Regions from separate parts of the Nonomuraea sp. IBHARD001 genome, predicted to be linked through region 4. Evidence: riboswitches for the same ligand, from Rfam matches in the RefSeq annotation. Region 4 holds a riboswitch; each other region holds the start of a gene.
The links. Region 4 has a riboswitch for cobalamin ahead of ACTWNK_RS02235 (ABC transporter substrate-binding protein). Riboswitches for the same ligand answer to the same signal wherever they lie in the genome.

Region 1 (4,201 bases), 4.6 Mb from region 4:
ATTGCTGCGCGACACAGTAGCTGCGCAACGCAGCAAACCTAGCACGATCGCTGCGCGACGCAGCAATACAGGAGGAAGGGGAGCTCGCGATGACGAAACCGGGCCCGCACGCCCAGGCCCTGGCCCTGACCGACGAGATCGTCGGGGAGGCGATCCCCGTCTGGGCGATCCTGGTCGTCCAGCTCAACAACCTCGTCGCCACCCGGCTCGGCGTCACCGACACCGACGTGCAGTGCCTGCACGTGCTGGGCCGGCACGGGCCGACGACACCGGGCGTGCTGGCCAAGCACGTCAACCTCACGACCGGATCGGCCTCGCGGATGATCGACCGGCTGGTCGCGGCGGGCTGCGTGCGGCGGGTGGCCGACCCGGGCGATCGCAGGCGGGTGCTCATCGAGCCCACCCCGGAGGGCCTGGAGCGGGTCTCCGGCGCCTATGCCGGACTCATCGCCAGGACGCGGGAGGATCTCGGCGATTTCGGTGAGGAGGAGCTCGGCGTCGTCCTGCGCTTCCTGGGAGCGGCCCGCGACAGCACGGCGGCCGAGATCCAGCGGCTGCGCTCGACACCCCCAGACATCGGATGACCTACGACACATGCGATCATGTCCGGAATGAGTGCTCGTTTCGTTGGTATCGAGGAGTTGGACGGCGTTCCGTCCGTCGCGGTCGTGGTGGACGTCATGCGTGCTTTCACGGTGGCCGCCTGGGCCTTCTCCCGGGGGGCCGAGGCGATCGTGCTCGCCGGGTCGCTGGAGGAGGCGCTGGACCTCAAGAGCGGCAATCCGGGCTGGGCGGCGCTCAAGGACGGGCCGCTCGCGCCCGGCTTCGACCATGTCAACTCGCCCGGCCTGCTGCGCTCGGCCGACCTGCGCGGCCGTACCCTCGTGCAGAAGACCACGGCGGGCACCGTCGGCGCGCTCGCGGTCAAGGACGCCTCGCTGGTGCTGTGCGCCTCCTTCGTGGTGGCCGGGGCCACGGCCGGGCTGCTGCGCGCTCGCGGCGAGGACGGCGTCACGTTCGTGGTCACGGGCGAGGACGGCCGGGCCGATGAGGACCTGGCCTGCGCCCAGTACATCGCCGCCCGCACCGCCGATGCCGAGACCGATGCCGCCCCCTACCTGAGCCGCGCCGCCGCCTCACGCGCCGCCGCCGAACTGGCCACCGGCGTACGGCAGGGCGTGCACGCCGACGACGTCGCCCTCTGCCTGGAGCTCGACCGCTTCCCCTTCGCCATGACGGCGAGCCCGGAGGGGCCGCTCATGGTCCTGCGCCCGCACTCCCCCGCGTGAGCGCGCGGCGGCCCTGGTGTCGCGTACGCCACAGGGCGGCCCGCTGGACTTAGTAGGACGTCCAACTATATTTTCGGGGAGAACGCTCGCGGTGCAGGGAAGCCGGTGTGAATCCGGCACGGTCCCGCCACTGTGACCGGGGATGTGCGTCATCGCTGGGCAACGGGCCACTGGCGAAAGCCGGGAAGGCCGGATGACGTGCGCTGATCCGGGAGTCAGGATACCGGCCGCGAGCCCAGCACGTGTTGTCCACGAGGATGGAGCGAACACGCATGGCATCGCAGCGCGCCCGCGACACAGGTGACCCGACGGCCACGGCACTGCCGCGTCCCTGACCCGTCTCGCCTTGCCCATCCTCGGGTCCACCTGGCGAAAGCAGGCTTCATGATCCGTGAACTGACGCATTTCATCGGCGGCAAGCACGTCCCCGGCGGGTCCGGGTCCTTCGGCGAGGTCCACGACCCCAACACCGGCGCCGTCCAGGCCAGGGTGCCGCTGGCCACGGCCGCGCAGACCAGGACGGCGATCGCCGACGCCGCCGACGCCCAGGCGGCGTGGGCGGCCTGCAACCCGCAGCGCCGCGCCCGGGTGCTGCTGGCGTTCCTGCGCCTGGTCGAGGCCGAGCGCGGCAGCCTGGCCAGGCTGCTGTCGTCCGAGCACGGCAAGACCGTGGCCGACGCCGACGGCGACATCCAGCGCGGCCTTGAGGTGGTGGAGTTCGCGGCGGGCATCCCGCACCTGCTCAAGGGCGACTACACCGACAACGCCGGCACCGGCATCGACGTGTACTCCATGCGCCAGCCGCTGGGCGTCGTGGCCGGCATCACGCCGTTCAACTTCCCCGCCATGATCCCGCTGTGGCAGGCGGCGCCCGCCCTGGCCTGCGGAAACGCCGTCGTGCTCAAGCCGTCCGAACGCGACCCGTCGGTGCCGCTGCGCCTGGCGGAGCTGTTCGTCGAGGCGGGCCTGCCGCCCGGCGTGCTGAACGTCGTGCACGGCGGCAAAGCGGCCGTCGACACCCTGCTGTCCGACGGGCGCATCGCCGCGGTCGCCTTCGTCGGCTCGACCGCGATCGCCGAGCACGTCTACACCGGCGCCACCGCGCACGGCAAACGCGCGCACTGCTTCGGCGGCGCCAAGAACCACCTGATCGTCATGCCGGACGCCGACCTCGACCAGGCGGCCGACGCCCTGATCGGCGCCGGGTACGGCTCGGCGGGCGAACGCTGCATGGCGGTCTCGGTGGCCGTCCCCGTGGGCGAGGACACCGCCGAGGCGCTGCGCGCCAAGCTCGTCGACAGGATCGCCGCCCTGCGCGTGGGCCGCTCCGACGACCCGTCGGCCGACTTCGGCCCGCTGGTCGGCCGCGACGCCCTGCGGCGCGTGCGCGACTACCTGGAGATCGGCGTGGCCGAAGGCGCCGAACTCGTCGCCGACGGCCGCACGCTGACCCCGCCCTGCGAGGGCGGCTTCTTCATCGGCCCCTCCCTGTTCGACCACGTCACCCCCGCCATGCGCGTCTACCGCGAGGAGATCTTCGGCCCGGTGCTGTCGATCGTGCGCGCGGGCGACTACGAGCAGGCGCTGCGGCTGCCGAGCGAGCACGAGTACGGCAACGGCGTGGCGATCTTCACCCGGGACGGCGACACCGCACGCGACTTCGTGCACCGGGTCGGCGCCGGCATGGTCGGCGTCAACGTGCCCATCCCGGTGCCGGTCGCCTACCACTCCTTCGGCGGGTGGAAGCGCTCGATGTTCGGCGACCTCAACCAGTTCGGTACCGACTCGGTGCGGTTCTTCACCCAGACCAAGACCGTCACCTCCCGCTGGCCGTCGGGCATCAGGACCGGCGCCAGCTTCACGATCCCGACGATGGGGTGAGGCCGATGCCCGCGCTCACGCAGGAGCAGACGGCGATCGTGCAGGCGGTCGGCGAGTTCACCCGCGAGCACCTGGCGCCGCATGCCATCGACTGGGACCGGCGCAAGCACTTCCCCGTCGACGTGCTGGTCAAGGCGGCCGAGCTCGGTCTCGGCGGCGTGTACGTCGGTGAGGAGTCGGGCGGCTCGGCGCTGTCCAGGCGCGACGGCACGCTGATCTTCGAGACGCTGGCGACCGGCTGCCCCTCCATCGCCGGGTACCTCTCCATCCACAACATGGTCGCCTGGATGATCGACCGGTACGGCAGCGCCGCCCAGCGCGCCCGCTGGCTGCCCGGCCTGTGTGCGATGCGCTCGCTGGCCAGCTACTGCCTGACCGAGCCCGGCGCCGGTTCCGACGCCGCGGCCCTGGCCACCCGGGCGGTGCGCGACGGCGGCCACTACGTCCTGGACGGCGTCAAGCAGTTCGTCTCGGGGGCGGGCGCCTCCCAGGTCTATGTCGTCATGGCCCGCACCGGAGCCTCCGGCGCGCACGGGGTGTCGGCGTTCGTCGTCGAACGCGACGACCCCGGCCTGTCCTTCGGCGGCAACGAGGAGAAGATGGGGTGGAACGCCCAGCCCACCCGCCAGGTCGTGCTCGACGGCGTGCGCGTGCCCGCCGACCGGCTGCTCGGCGGCGAGGGCGACGGCTTCCGCATCGCGATGAGCGGCCTCAACGGCGGCAGGCTCGGCATCGCCGCCTGCTCGCTCGGCGGTGCGCGCGCGGCGCTGGAGGCCAGCACCGCCTACCTGGGCGACAGGCACGCCTTCGGCGCCCGGCTGTCGCAGGCGCAGGGGCTGCAGTTCCAGCTGGCCGACATGGCCACCGAGCTGGAGGCCGCACGCGCGCTGCTGTGGCGGGCGGCGACGGCGCTCGACGAGGGCGACCCCAAGGCGGTCGAACTGTGCGCGATGGCCAAACGTTTCGTCACCGACACCGGGTTCGCCGTGGCCGACCGGGCTCTGCAGCTGCACGGCGGCTACGGCTATCTC
Region 2 (4,201 bases), 5.8 Mb from region 4:
CGGCGGGAGCGGCGAGAAGGCCGGCGCAGAGGACGGCCAGGAGGAGGATTCTTCTCATATGACCGACAATAGTCTGCAGAGAACTCTCGGCAAACAAGTCTCTGCAGAACTCGTTCGGCAGGTGGATAGGATGCTCCTCATGAAGGATGAGCCGCCCCTGACGCCGCCCCTGATACCGCCGCCCTCGATGTCGCCGACCCTGACGACGCTGACGCTGAGCGATCCCGGCAGGCTCAAGGCCCTGGCCCATCCCATGCGCAGGGCGATGCTGCGCCACCTCGGCGTGCACGGCCCCGCCACCTCCACCACGCTGGGCGAGATCCTCCAGGCCAAGACCGGCACGACCAGCTACCACCTGCGGCAGTTGGAGAAGCACGGCTTCATCGAGGAGATCCCGGAGCTGTCCACCGGCAGGGAGCGCTGGTGGCGCCAGGTCGAGCCGGGCCACAATGTGCGCCTGCCCACGCCGGACGAGGTGCCCGAGCGGGACCGGGCGGTGCTCGCCGAGTTCCAGCGCGTGTCCTACGAGGAGGACCGCGCCCTGCTCGACGCCTTCCCCGAGGCCTACCGGCGCGACCCGGACTGGGCGAAGTTCTCGCGCGGGTCGGCCCGGATGACGAGGGAGGGGTTCGCCGCCTTCTTCGACGAGTACATCGAGCTGCTCTACAAGCACAAGCGCTTGGCCGAGAACGCCACCGAGGACGCCAGACCCCTGTACATCCGGCTTTTCGGACTGCCAGCCGACGACCTATGAGCTAATAAGACCCCCGATATGTGACACGTAGTGACATGTCGATAACCTCTCGTATAGGGGGAACTTCGGGGGAGGGGCACCCATGCGCCGTCGGCAGTTTTTCGCGCTCGGTCTGGGACTGGCCGCGTGTGCGAGCGGGTGCGCCACCGCGAGCAGTGCGGGCGCTCCCGCGACGCGTGCGCTCGGGCAGTTCGCCGTCGTGCCCGGCGAGCAGGAGCTCGGCTCGGTCGCCTACGCCTTCACCCGTGCCATGCGCAGGACCGGGCACCTGCCGCCGGTCGCCTCCGCGTTCGCCGCGCGTGACGCCGCCACCAAGCTGGCCGTCAGCGGGCTGCCCGCGCTGACCGCCGCCGAGATCAACTCCGGTCGCTCGATCCTGGACGTCAGCACGCCCATCGCCAGGCTAGTCGGCGAACCCGAGGTGCTGGTCGTGCCCGCCAACTCGCGGCTGGCCACGTTCGACGACCTGGCCTCGCACCTGCGTGCCGACCCCGGGCGGGTGCTGCTGGCCGGAGGGCCGCAGGCCGGGGCCGACCACCTGCTGTTCGGGCTGCTCGCCCAGGGGGTCGGCGCCGATGCCCGCCTGCTCGACTATGCGGGCTACCCGGGCACCGGCGAGGTCGTCGCCGCCCTGCTCGGCGGCCAGGCCGGAGTCGCCTGCGGCGGCGTCGGCGAGTGGCGCACGCGCATCGACAAGGGCAAGGTGCGGGCGCTGGCCGTATCCTCGTCCGAGCGCCTGCCCGGCATCGACGCCCCCACCCTGCACGAGTGCGGGGTGCGCCTGGACTTCGCCGACTGGTGCGCCCTGCTCGGCCCGGCGGGCATGAGCGAGACCGAACGTGACGACGCCGTCGCGATGTGCGACAGTGTCACCGGCTCCGACCCCTGGCGCACGGCCTGCGCCGACGGCGGCCTGACGCCGATCACGCTCAGCGGCGACGACTTCGCCGCCTGGCTCGGCACCGAGACGGACAGGCTGCGCGCGGTGTTGCGCGATCTCGGACTTCTCAACACGCCCGACACAACTTGTTGGGGTAGTTGCGGGAACGGCCACTAGATGTAGGATCCTGCTCGTCGCTGGTTCGCCCCGGCAGGGGCGGAGCAATAGGGAACTCAGTGCGAATCTGAGACTGCCCCGCAGCGGTGAGCGGGAACGACCGCCGTCATCAAGCACTGGAGAGGCGACTCTCCGGGAAGCGACGGCCAGTAGGCCGAGGCACCATGCCCGCGAGTCCGAAGACCTGCCGGCGATCGATGAATGTCCAGGGCCTCGAGGGAGGGTCCGCGGGCGGTGACGGCCGGGGTGGATCCATGCCGTCATGCTCTCGCGTGCCCTGCCGGGGGAAGAGCTCGCGAGGAGAGAGCACGTGACACAGATCGTTGAGGCCGACCGCAGGCTGGCCATCGAAGAGGCGGCGGCCAGGGTCATCACCGACCCGCAGAACTCCAGGATCGCCGCCGCGCTGCTGGCCGAGGAGATCGCCGACGAGAGCGCCGCGCACGGTGTGCGCTCCTTCTCCGACTCCGTCGCTGCCTGTCATGCCGAGGGCCTGCTGCAGGACTCACTCGCCGAGTTCGTCGCCCTGCACGCCGCCGAGCTCGACGCGCTCGTCGACACCGGGGCCGACGCCAGATTCGAGTACTTCGGCCTGCGCACGGTCTACGACCGCTACCTGCTGCGCCATCCCGAGACGCGGGCCGTGCTGGAGCGCCCCCAGCACTTCTTCCTGCGGGTGGCCTGCGGCCTGTCGGCCACCGTCGCCGAGGCGGCCGAGCTCTACGCGCTGATGTCGACGCTGTCGTACCTGCCCAGCTCGCCCACCCTGTTCAACTCCGGCTCGCGCCGCCCGCAGCTGTCCTCGTGCTTCCTGCTCGACTCGCCCCGGGACGAGCTGGAAGGCATCTACGACCGCTACGGCCAGGTCGCCAGGCTCTCTAAGTACGCCGGGGGCATCGGCATCGCGTGGAGCAGGGTCCGCTCCCGGGGTTCGCTGATCAAGGGCACCAACGGGCACTCCAACGGCATCGTCCCCTGGCTGCGCACACTCGACTCCTCCGTGGCCGCCGTCAACCAGGGCGGCAGGCGCAAGGGCGCGGCCTGCGTCTACCTGGAGTCCTGGCACGCCGACATCGAGGAGTTCCTCGAACTGCGCGACAACACCGGCGAGGAGGCCCGCCGTACGCACAATCTGAATCTGGCCAACTGGATCCCCGACGAGTTCATGCGCAGGGTCGAGGCCGACCAGGAGTGGTCGCTGTTCGACCCCAAGGAGGTGCCCGAGCTGGTCGACCTGTGGGGCGAGGAGTTCGACGCCGCCTACCGTGCCGCCGAGGCGCGGGGCCTGGCGTCGCGCACGACCCCGGCGCGCACGCTGTACGGCCGGATGATGCGCACGCTGGCCCAGACGGGCAACGGCTGGATGACCTTCAAGGACGCCTCCAACCGCACCTCCAACCAGACGGCGCTGCCGGAGAACGTCATCCACCTGTCCAATCTCTGCACCGAGATCCTGGAGGTGACGAGCGACGGCGAGACGGCCGTGTGCAACCTCGGCTCGGTCAACCTGGCCGCGCACCTGTCGGGCGACAGCATGGACTGGCCGCGCCTGCGCGCCACCGTGCGGACCGCGGTGCGCTTCCTGGACAAGACCATCGACCTGGGCTTCTACCCGACGCCCGAGGCCGAGAGCGCCAACCACAAGTGGCGGCCGATCGGGCTCGGCGTGATGGGCCTGGCGGATGTGTTCTTCGGCCTGCGCCTGCCGTTCGACTCGGCGGAGGCGCGCGCGCTGTCCACGCGGATCGCCGAGGAGATCGCGCTGGCCGCCTACGACACCTCGGCCGACCTGGCCGTCGAGCGCGGGCGTCACCCTTCCTACGACGACACCAGGGCCGCGCGCGGTGTGCTGCACGCCGACCACTACGGCGCGGCGGACTCGGCGGCGTGGGAGGCGCTGCGCGCCAAGGTGGCCGAGAACGGGCTGCGCAACTCGCTGATGATCGCCATCGCGCCGACCGCGACGATCGCCTCCATCGCCGGGTGCTACGAGTGCATCGAGCCCCAGGTGTCCAACGTGTTCAAGCGCGAGACGCTGTCCGGTGAGTTCCTCCAGGTCAACCGCTATCTGGTGCAGGACCTGCAGCGCCTCGGGCTGTGGACGCAGGAGATGCGCGACGCGCTCAAGCGGGCCGACGGCTCCGTCCAGGACGTCGCCGGGATCCCGGCCGATCTGAAGGTGCTCTACCGCACGGCGTGGGAGCTGCCGCAGAAGGCGCTGATCGACCTGGCCGCCGCCCGCCAGCCGTACATCGACCAGTCGCAGTCGCTGAACCTGTTCATGGCCACGCCGACGATCGGCAAGCTGTCGTCGATGTACGCCTACGCCTGGAAGGCCGGGCTGAAGACCACCTACTACCTGCGCTCGCGCCCCGCGACCCGCATCGCCC
Region 3 (4,201 bases), 3.4 Mb from region 4:
CATCGACGTCGCCGCGCGCGGACGCGCACGGGCAGTGGCAGGTCTTCGGACTCGTGGGCGTGCTGCTCGTGCCTAGTGGCCGTCGCTTCCCTGATCCGCGTGCGGATCCAGTGCATGTGACGGCGGTCGTTCCCACTCACCGCTGCGGGGCAGTCCCGGATTCACACCGGGTTCCCTCTTGCGACGCGCCTGCCCGGCTGGCAGGGCGAACCGACTGCACGCACCACCATAGGCCGCCCCGGCCCGAGCGCAAAGCCGGGAGCCCCGATCACCGCCCGGATCGGCGGGAGGGCGGAAAGCCGGGAGCCCGATCACTACCTCGATGGGCGGGAGGGCAGACTGTGCCGGGTGAAGCGAATCCTCATCATCGGCATCGGCGCCGGGGACCCCGGCCACCTCACCCTGCGGGCGGTCGAGGCCATCGCCTCGGCCGACGTGTTCTTCGTCCTGGGCAAGGGCGAGGCCAAGCACGACCTGCTCGACCTGCGCCGGACGATGATCGAGACGCATGCCCGCCCGCCGTACCGTGTGGTCGAGGCGGCCGATCCGGAACGCGACCGGACCACGCCCGCCTACACCGAGGCGGTCGAGCGGTGGCGCTCGCGGCGGGCCGGGCTGTACGAGGCGTTCGTCCGCGAGGAGCTGGGCGACGGCCAGGTCGGGGCGATCCTGGTGTGGGGCGATCCCGGGCTCTACGACAGCACGCTGGCCGGGATCGAGGAGGTGCTGGCCAAGGGGGAGGTCGCCTTCGAGTACGAGGTGGTCGCGGGCATCACGAGCGTGTCGGCGCTGACCGCCGCGCACCGCACCAGCCTGACCAGTGTCGCCAAGCCCGTGCACATCACTACCGGCCGCCGCCTGGCCGCCGAGGGGCCTGACGCCGACGACGTGGCGGTCATGCTCGACGCGCACTGCGCCTTCGCCGGGCTGGGCGAGGAGTACCACATCTACTGGGGGGCCTACCTCGGCACGCCCGACGAGATCCTCGTCTCGGGACCGGTGCCCGAGGTGGCCGAACGCATCAAGGAGTTGCGCGCCGCCGCACGCGAGCGCAAGGGGTGGATCATGGACACGTACCTGCTGCGACGCGTGACGCCCGGCGCGTAGGGGCTTGCCCGCCGGGCGCTTGCCCCTCCTCCTCACGCCAGGGGCAGGGTCCCGCGTTGCGGTCTGACCCGGCGTGGCGGGGTGAAGGCGTGCAGGCCGAGGATGTCGGGCATGGGGGCCAGGCCGGGACCGCCCGCCTCGATCCAGGCGGCGATGTCGCCGGCCGCGCCCGGATGGTTGACCAGGCCGAGCCACACCGGCCTGCCGCCCGCCGCCCTGCCCTCGGGCGAGGGCCGTACGACGACCACATTGGCCTGCTCGCACACGTCCAGGCACTCGCTGAGGCGTACCTCGGCGATCTCCGACAGCAGGCGCACCTGTTCGTCGTGGTCGAGCGCGGGCACCTTGCGTGTGCTGCCGCAGCAGCAGTCCCTGCAGACGGTCAGGCCGCTCATCGTCGTCCTTCGGGGGAGGGGCGCCATTGGGCGCTGCGGGTCGGCGGGTCGATCAGCGCGCAGTCGCCGCACATCCCGCCGCCGGGCAGCCGGTAGTACAGGCAGCACGTGCGCCTGACGAAGAAGGGCGCTCCGGGCACCGGCTGGATCAGCTCGCCGCCCCCGCGCAGCACGCCCAGCCCGAGCAGCTCACGCCCGAGCGCCGTGGCCCGCCCGCCGAGCCCCGGCCTGGCCAGCACCAGGGCGCGTACGGCTCCCGCAAGCGCCGACGCCGCATTGCCCCACAGCAGGCCGGGCGAGATCTTCACCACGCCGAGCACGGCCTGGACCAGCGGCGCCAGCAGGCCGGTGGCGACGACGCGGTAGAGGTGCGCCGCGCTCTCCCCGGGTGTGAAAGGGGCGGCGCGCCCGTCCAGCACGGCCACCCGCAGCGGGAGCATGCTGCCGGAGGCGGGACGCCAGTGCAGCAGGGCCGGGTCGAGCTCGACCAGCACCCCGTGCGCCACCGCCGCGCCGAGCACCGGCGACCAGGTGCGCGAGGCCAGGCCCTGGAACAGGATCGAGGCCGCCACCCTGCGCTCGGCGGCGCCCAGCCGCTCGGCGACCTCGTCGATCTTGGCGGCCAGCGGCCCCTTCGCGTCGTGCAGGTCGGTGAAGGGCCGCCAGCCCGGGGTGATCGGTGCGACGCCGAGTTCGAAGTAGGCGTTGACGGCCGCGACGTCGGCCATCGCCCGGTGCCTGACGGACGACACGGCGAGCACCGCTCCTCTCCTGGGGAGATCCGCCCCAATGCCGCTGAGGAGGCGACCGCGTGAGTCTCCTGGCTCTCGGGTCGTCGCTCGCCCCGGCCTTCCCGCCCGCCGGTGCGGGCAGTGGCATGCGCGGGGTCCGCTCGCCGATCACAGTGGCGGGACCGCACCGGATTCGCACCGGTTTCCTCGTTCCGCCGTCGCCTTCGCCGCCCATGCTCGCACATGCCTCATGGGCGGCCAAGGCCGGGCACCCCCGCATGCTCGACGCGGGAGCCTCAGGCGCGACCGCCGAGGTAGGAGTGCATCTCGGGGGAGTCCTCCAGGTAGTACCTCAGCCAGGTCGCCAGGTACTCCTCACGCGAGACGGCGCCGTCGCCGTCGGCGTCGATGGCGGCCGCCGAGGCGCGGGCCTCCTCGGGTGAGATGCCGGCGCTCTGCAGGAAGGCCCGGAGCTCGCCCTGGTCGATCGTGCCGTCGTCGTCGGCGTCGATCACCGCGAACTCCGCCTCGACGGCGTCGGAGAGGCCTGCGGCGAACGGCGCTCCGCTGCTCATGCCGCCCTCCATGGCGTGGATGAGCTCCTCGCGGGTGACCACGCCGTCCGCGTCGGCGTGCCGGCTGACGACCTCCCAGAAGCGCTGGTAGGGGCGTGGATCGCGACGCTCTTGGCCGAGTCGGGCGTCAGGCCTCCCGCCTGTGCGATGCCGGTGGCCAGGGCCGCCAGGTCGTCCGGCCCGATCACGTTGTTGCCGTTGGCGTCGAACAGGTCGAACGTCCTGCCGTACCTGAAGGCGGTGGACTCGATCATGGTCGTTCCCTTCCTGTCGATGCATGCGCGGACAGTCATGGACTGATTGCTCCGAGTATCCATCGTGGAAGGGGTGTCAGTCGTCGCTTGAGGTGCGTTCGCCGAGGTAGGCGAGCAGGGCGGGGTCGGCCGAGTCGAGGTGTGCGGCCTCCTCGCCGCCGTCGCAGCGGCACAGCGAGAGCCTCACGCGGCCCTCCTCGCGCAGCAGGACGCGCCAGGAGCCGCCGAAGTCCTCCCAGCGCCGGAGCTCGGCGACGTCCGGCGCATGGTTTTCCGGCGTGTGGTTTTCCGGCGTGGGGATATTCACTCTTCCATCATGGGCCAGGTATCGTGTGCGGTAGTTGCAGACTTCTTCAAGTCATGAAGTCGTCAGCGTGTTGGCTAGGATGGGGCCCATCGGCACTAGATGAACGGCTCCCGCCCCGAACAGCCGGGCAAGGCGGTGGGGTGGGCCGCGTGAGGAGCGCAGAGCATGGGACGGGGCAGGGCGAAGGCCAAGCAGACCAAGGTGGCCCGCGAGTTGAAGTACACCAGTCACGACATCGACCTCGAGCAACTGCGCGAAGAGCTGACAACGCCCGACACCCGCCAGGAGCAGGGCGCCTCCACGCCTCCTCTCGACCGCCGATGAGGCCATGCCCCTCATGACCGAACCGCTCTACCGGGCCAAGGCCGAGTTCTTCAGGACGCTCGGCCACCCGGTGCGCATCCGGGTCCTGGAGCTGCTCCAGGACCGGCCGCGTCCCGTGCACGAGCTGCTTGAGGAGATCGGTGTCGAGGCCTCCAGCCTGTCGCAGCAGCTGGCGGTGCTGCGACGCACGGGCCTGGTGGCCGCCACCAGGGACGGGTCCACGGTCGTCTACTCGCTGAGCATGACGGATGTCGCCGAGCTGCTGAACGCGGCCCGGCGCATCCTGGCCGAGATGCTCAGCGGTCAGGGTGAGCTGCTGGCGGAGCTGATGGCCGAGCAGACCGCCTGAGGGGAGCCCCGCCTGATGGGCGTCGCGGATGTGGAATGTTGACTGATCGTTCCAGATCTGGAGTAGGGTGGTGCGCATGGCGCGCACCAGAGAGTTCGACACCGATGCCGCCGTCGACGCCGCGATCGGCGTCTTCTGGCGCAAGGGATACGCGGCGAC
Region 4 (4,201 bases):
CGCAGGTGCCGAGCAGTACGGCCGCCATGGGGATCCAGACCAGCTCCCAGGTCGTGCCCGCGAGCCCGCCCAGCATCCAGCGCAGTGCCGAGTCGGACTTGTGTGGATCGCCGGATGTGATGATCAGATAGCTGGCCACGGCCGAAAGCACCTCGGCGGTGGCGACTCCCGCCAGCACCAGCCGCACGGTGGTCATCCGCCCTCCGGCCCGCGCGAGGAAGTACACCGCGACCAGTGCGCCCAGCGCCCCCGCGAACGCCGCGACCGGCAGCGAGAACGCCCCCAGCACGGTGACGCCCGACACCATGACCACGACCGCCCCCACCGAAGCCCCGGAGGAGACGCCGAGCAGCATCGGATCGGCCAGCGGATTGCGGACGAGCGCCTGCAGGGCCATCCCGCACACCGACAGCCCCGCGCCCACGACCCCGCACAGCAGGATCCTGGGCACGCGCACGTCCATCACGATCGTCTCCCTGACCGCCGTCCACACCGGCTCGACCAGCGCCGGATGCACGCGGTGCAGCACGATCGCCCACACCTCGCCGAACGGCACGCCGACCGACCCGACCGCGACGCCCGCCGTACCCGCGAGCACCAGCACCCCACCGAGCACCACCAGCACGACCGGGTACGGCAGGCGCGCGGCGCGTGCCGTGACGAGCTTGGTCACGCGAACCGATCCGGGTGGATCTGCGTGGCCAGCGAGCGCACGGCCTCGGGCACGCGCACGCCGAGCACCGCCGACGACAACGGCAGGACCGCGAACCGCTTGTTCTTGATCGCGGGCACGTCCTTGAGCGCCGGGTTGGCCAGCAGGAACTCCTTCTTCTTGGCCACGGGCTGGTCGCCGTAGTCGTAGATGACGATCACGTCGGGCGAGCGGTCGGCGACCTGCTCGAAGGAGACGTCGGCCCAGGTCTTGTTCACGTCGGCGAAGATGTTGCCCGCCCCGGCCAGCTTGATCATCTCGTTGCCGATTCCCGCGCCGCCCGCGGTGAAGGCGGTCTTCTCGCCGCTGTCGTAGACGAACACCTTCAGCGGGTCGACGCCGTCGAGCTTGGCCTTCACCCCGTCGAGCACCGTGCGCATCAGCACGACCTGCTCGTCGGCGCGCTCGGGCACGGCGAAGATCTTGCCGATCGTGCGGATCTCCTCCTCGATCAGCGCCGCGTTCACCGGGCCTTCGGGGCACTGCTCGAGGTTGACGTAGGAGGGGATCCCGGCCTTGGTCAGCGCCTCACGGCTGCGGCCGGACTTCTCGTCGAACCCGCTGGCGAACCCCGCGTACACGAAGTCGGGCTCGGCCGACAGCAGCACCTCGTAGGAGGGGTACTCCTTGGCCAGCACCTTGATGCCCTGGTACGCGCTCGCGAACTCAGGAAGGACCTTGTCGTCGAGGTAGGCCGTACCGACCATCGACTTGGCCAGGCCGAGGGCGAGCATGATCTCGGTCGCGTGCTGGTTGAGCGTCACCGCGCGCTGCGGCGGACGCTGGAAGGTACTGCTCACGCCGCAGTTGGTGATCGTCAGCGGGAACCCGGCGAGCGCCGAGGGCGCGGCGGCCGTGGGGGGCGTGGGAGGCGTGGCGCTGGTCTGGCCGGTGGCGCCGCAGGCGGAGGCCAGCATGGCTGTGACGATCAGGGGGATGGCAAGGAGCGAGCGTCGGCTCGTCGTCATGACGGGTCCTTTCACTCACGGGCGAGCCCGTAGAGCGGGGGCGATGAGCCGGATCATCGAAGAAGGGACCCGTGACGCGGACAGCCCGAAGGACCTCATGCCAGTCGGCACGGCGACCACCGTTCCTCTCTTGGGGAGATCCGCCCCAATTTCTGTGAGGAGGCGACCGCGTGAGTCTCCTGGCTCTCGGGTCTGGGCTCGTCCCGGCCTTCCCACCCGTATGGGCAGTGGCTCGTTCGGGATCCGCTCGCCGATCACAGTGGCGGGACCGCACCGGATTCACACCGGTTTCCTCGTTCCGCCGTCGCCTACGCCGCCCATGCTCGCACAAAGCCCAGCAAAACCATGCGCCACCCCCTGCTGCGCCCCACCTTCACCAGCTCTCCCGCCACCAGTGCCAGTCGCCCCGCTCATGCACGATCATGAGCCCCGCCGCCGGATCCGCGTTGTTCACCGGCTCCTCACCGCCCGGCCGCCACAGATAGCCCGAAGGCTCATACGCGTGGCCGTGGCTCTCCACGAAGAGCACCTGCCCGTCCTCTCTGTAGACGTGGTCGAACATGATCTCCCCGATCCGCACCGGCCCCTTGATCTCCGCCCCCTCCTTCCGCAGGCTCATCGCGGCCTTCTCCATCTCCCCCATCGACCTCTCGAACCGCCCGAAGTACCACCCACACCCCTGCACCAACACCGCCAGCACCACACCCACCACGACCAGCTTCCGCACGATGCTCCCCCGCTTCCGCGTCTAGTAGCAGCGCCAATCGCCGTCCCAGTCGTGCGAGTCGTACGCCTCGACGATGACGCGTCCGCCCTTGTCCTGGGGTTCGAAGTACAGGGAGATCGTCGCCTTGCTCTCGACTCCGGCGACCGTCACTCCTTCGTAGTGGCGTTGGATCTCCTGCGGGGTCAGCCCGGTCCGCATGGTGATCCGCACGCGGTAGTCGCAGGAGCTACCGCTGCCGCCGACCAGGTTCTTGCCGAAGACCGCGTCGCCCTCCCGGTAGAAGTGGTCCTGCGTCTGCGGAGGCCGGGGACGGTCGTGGAAACGCTGGTAGAAGTCATCCAGCCGCCCGTCGTCCCGCCAGACCGGCACCAACACCGCCAGCCCCAGCCCGAGAATCGGCAGCAGCGCCAGCCATCTCGCCTTCACGCGACCGCCTCGCCAGCCATCTCGCGCAGGCTCCTGCGCAACACCTCCACCGCCTCGCCGTCGACCCGCAGCTCCACCCAGACGCTCTCCCGCACCCCCAGGTCCTCCGCCGCCTCCGGCGTGAACCCCAGCCGTACCCCACCGTCCTCGAACGCGACACCCGTCAGCCCGCCGTACGTCGTGCGCTGGTCCTCTCGGACGATGCAGTAGGTGTTCATGTCCCCTTCGTCCGGGTCGTCGGGCGATGGCATGAAGATCAATGCGACGCCGTCCCCGTCCTCGAACTCCGCGATCCCGAGCACGTCCTCGTCCCGCCCGACCACGCGCGCCACCATGCTCCCCAGCGGCTCATATGTCATCCGAAACACTCCTCCACGAAGCAGACGAAAGGACACTCCGCCCCTGTGTGAGTCCATACGCCCACGGGCAGGAAGATCACGTACACGGTGGGTGATCGGGGGCGGAATGTACTACAGCAGTGGGAACTATGAGGCTTTTGCGCGGCCGCGTAAACCGGAAGGTGTGGACGGGAAGACGGCGTGGTTCGTGGGGGCGGGGCTGGCGTCGCTGGCGGGGGCGGCGTTCCTCGTCCGGGACGGCGGGATGGCCGGGGAGCGGATCACCGTACTGGAGCGGCTGCGGCTGCCGGGCGGAGCGCTGGACGGGATCAAGGAGCCGGAGAAGGGGTTCGTGGTCAGGGGCGGGCGCGAGATGGAGAACCATTTCGAATGCCTCTGGGACCTGTTCAGGTCGATTCCCTCGCTGGAGATCGAGGGCGCGAGTGTGCTCGACGAGTTCTACTGGCTGAACAAGGACGACCCGAACTTCTCCCTCCAGCGCGTCACCGAGAAACAGGGCCAGGACGCCCACACCAACGGCCTGTTCGCCCTCAACGACAAAGCGCAGAAGAACCTCGTCAAGGTATTCCTCGCCACCCGCGAGGAAATGGAGGACAAGCGCATCGACGAGGTGTTCGGCGAGGACTTCCTGAGCAGTACGTTCTGGCTGTACTGGCGCACGATGTTCGCCTTCGAGCAATGGCATTCGGCGCTGGAGATGAAGCTCTACCTGCATCGCTTCATCCATCACATCGGCGGCCTGCCGGACTTCTCGGCGCTGAAGTTCACCAAGTACAACCAGTACGAGTCGCTGGTGCTGCCGCTCTACACCTGGCTGCTCGACCAGGGTGTGGTGTTCCATTTCAGCACCGAGGTGACCGACGTCGACTTCACCTTCCGCGGCAACAGCAAGCAGGCCTCGCACCTGCACTGGAAGCGCGACGGCGAACCGGGAGGCGTCGACCTCGGCCCGGACGACCTGCTGTTCATGACGATCGGCTCACTGACCGAGAACTCCGACAACGGCGAC

Region 1: it holds a riboswitch for cobalamin, as region 4 does, so the genes downstream of both, ACTWNK_RS23415 (CoA-acylating methylmalonate-semialdehyde dehydrogenase) here and ACTWNK_RS02235 (ABC transporter substrate-binding protein) in region 4, are expected to answer to the same signal.
Region 2: it holds a riboswitch for cobalamin, as region 4 does, so the genes downstream of both, ACTWNK_RS28935 (ribonucleoside-diphosphate reductase subunit alpha) here and ACTWNK_RS02235 (ABC transporter substrate-binding protein) in region 4, are expected to answer to the same signal.
Region 3: it holds a riboswitch for cobalamin, as region 4 does, so the genes downstream of both, ACTWNK_RS18090 ((2Fe-2S)-binding protein) here and ACTWNK_RS02235 (ABC transporter substrate-binding protein) in region 4, are expected to answer to the same signal.

Annotation. Positions count from the first base shown of each region.
Region 1 is NZ_JBWBBW010000002.1:4,657,365-4,661,565, forward strand. Features, by position in the region: gene ACTWNK_RS23405 (MarR family winged helix-turn-helix transcriptional regulator) at 90-584, shown strand; gene ACTWNK_RS23410 (2-phosphosulfolactate phosphatase) at 612-1,289, shown strand; cobalamin riboswitch at 1,362-1,535, shown strand; gene ACTWNK_RS23415 (CoA-acylating methylmalonate-semialdehyde dehydrogenase) at 1,674-3,170, shown strand; gene ACTWNK_RS23420 (acyl-CoA dehydrogenase family protein) at 3,176-4,201, shown strand, end outside.
Region 2 is NZ_JBWBBW010000002.1:5,876,536-5,880,736, reverse strand. Features, by position in the region: gene ACTWNK_RS28950 (alpha/beta hydrolase family protein) at 1-58, opposite strand, end outside; gene ACTWNK_RS28945 (ArsR/SmtB family transcription factor) at 140-754, shown strand; gene ACTWNK_RS28940 (Bug family tripartite tricarboxylate transporter substrate binding protein) at 837-1,811, shown strand; cobalamin riboswitch at 1,816-2,017, shown strand; gene ACTWNK_RS28935 (ribonucleoside-diphosphate reductase subunit alpha) at 2,122-4,201, shown strand, end outside.
Region 3 is NZ_JBWBBW010000002.1:3,488,454-3,492,654, forward strand. Features, by position in the region: cobalamin riboswitch at 20-231, opposite strand; gene cobF (precorrin-6A synthase (deacetylating)) at 349-1,107, shown strand; gene ACTWNK_RS18085 (hypothetical protein) at 1,140-1,502, opposite strand; gene ACTWNK_RS18090 ((2Fe-2S)-binding protein) at 1,499-2,263, opposite strand; cobalamin riboswitch at 2,299-2,482, opposite strand; gene ACTWNK_RS18095 (EF-hand domain-containing protein) at 2,530-2,808, opposite strand; gene ACTWNK_RS18100 (hypothetical protein) at 2,805-3,062, opposite strand; gene ACTWNK_RS18105 (hypothetical protein) at 3,139-3,369, opposite strand; gene ACTWNK_RS18110 (DUF3073 domain-containing protein) at 3,535-3,693, shown strand; gene ACTWNK_RS18115 (ArsR/SmtB family transcription factor) at 3,707-4,042, shown strand; gene ACTWNK_RS18120 (TetR/AcrR family transcriptional regulator) at 4,119-4,201, shown strand, end outside.
Region 4 is NZ_JBWBBW010000002.1:45,830-50,030, reverse strand. Features, by position in the region: gene ACTWNK_RS02240 (FecCD family ABC transporter permease) at 1-673, opposite strand, end outside; gene ACTWNK_RS02235 (ABC transporter substrate-binding protein) at 670-1,680, opposite strand; cobalamin riboswitch at 1,833-2,028, opposite strand; gene ACTWNK_RS02230 (hypothetical protein) at 2,054-2,407, opposite strand; gene ACTWNK_RS02225 (hypothetical protein) at 2,429-2,833, opposite strand; gene ACTWNK_RS02220 (hypothetical protein) at 2,830-3,192, opposite strand; gene ACTWNK_RS02215 (oleate hydratase) at 3,083-4,201, shown strand, end outside.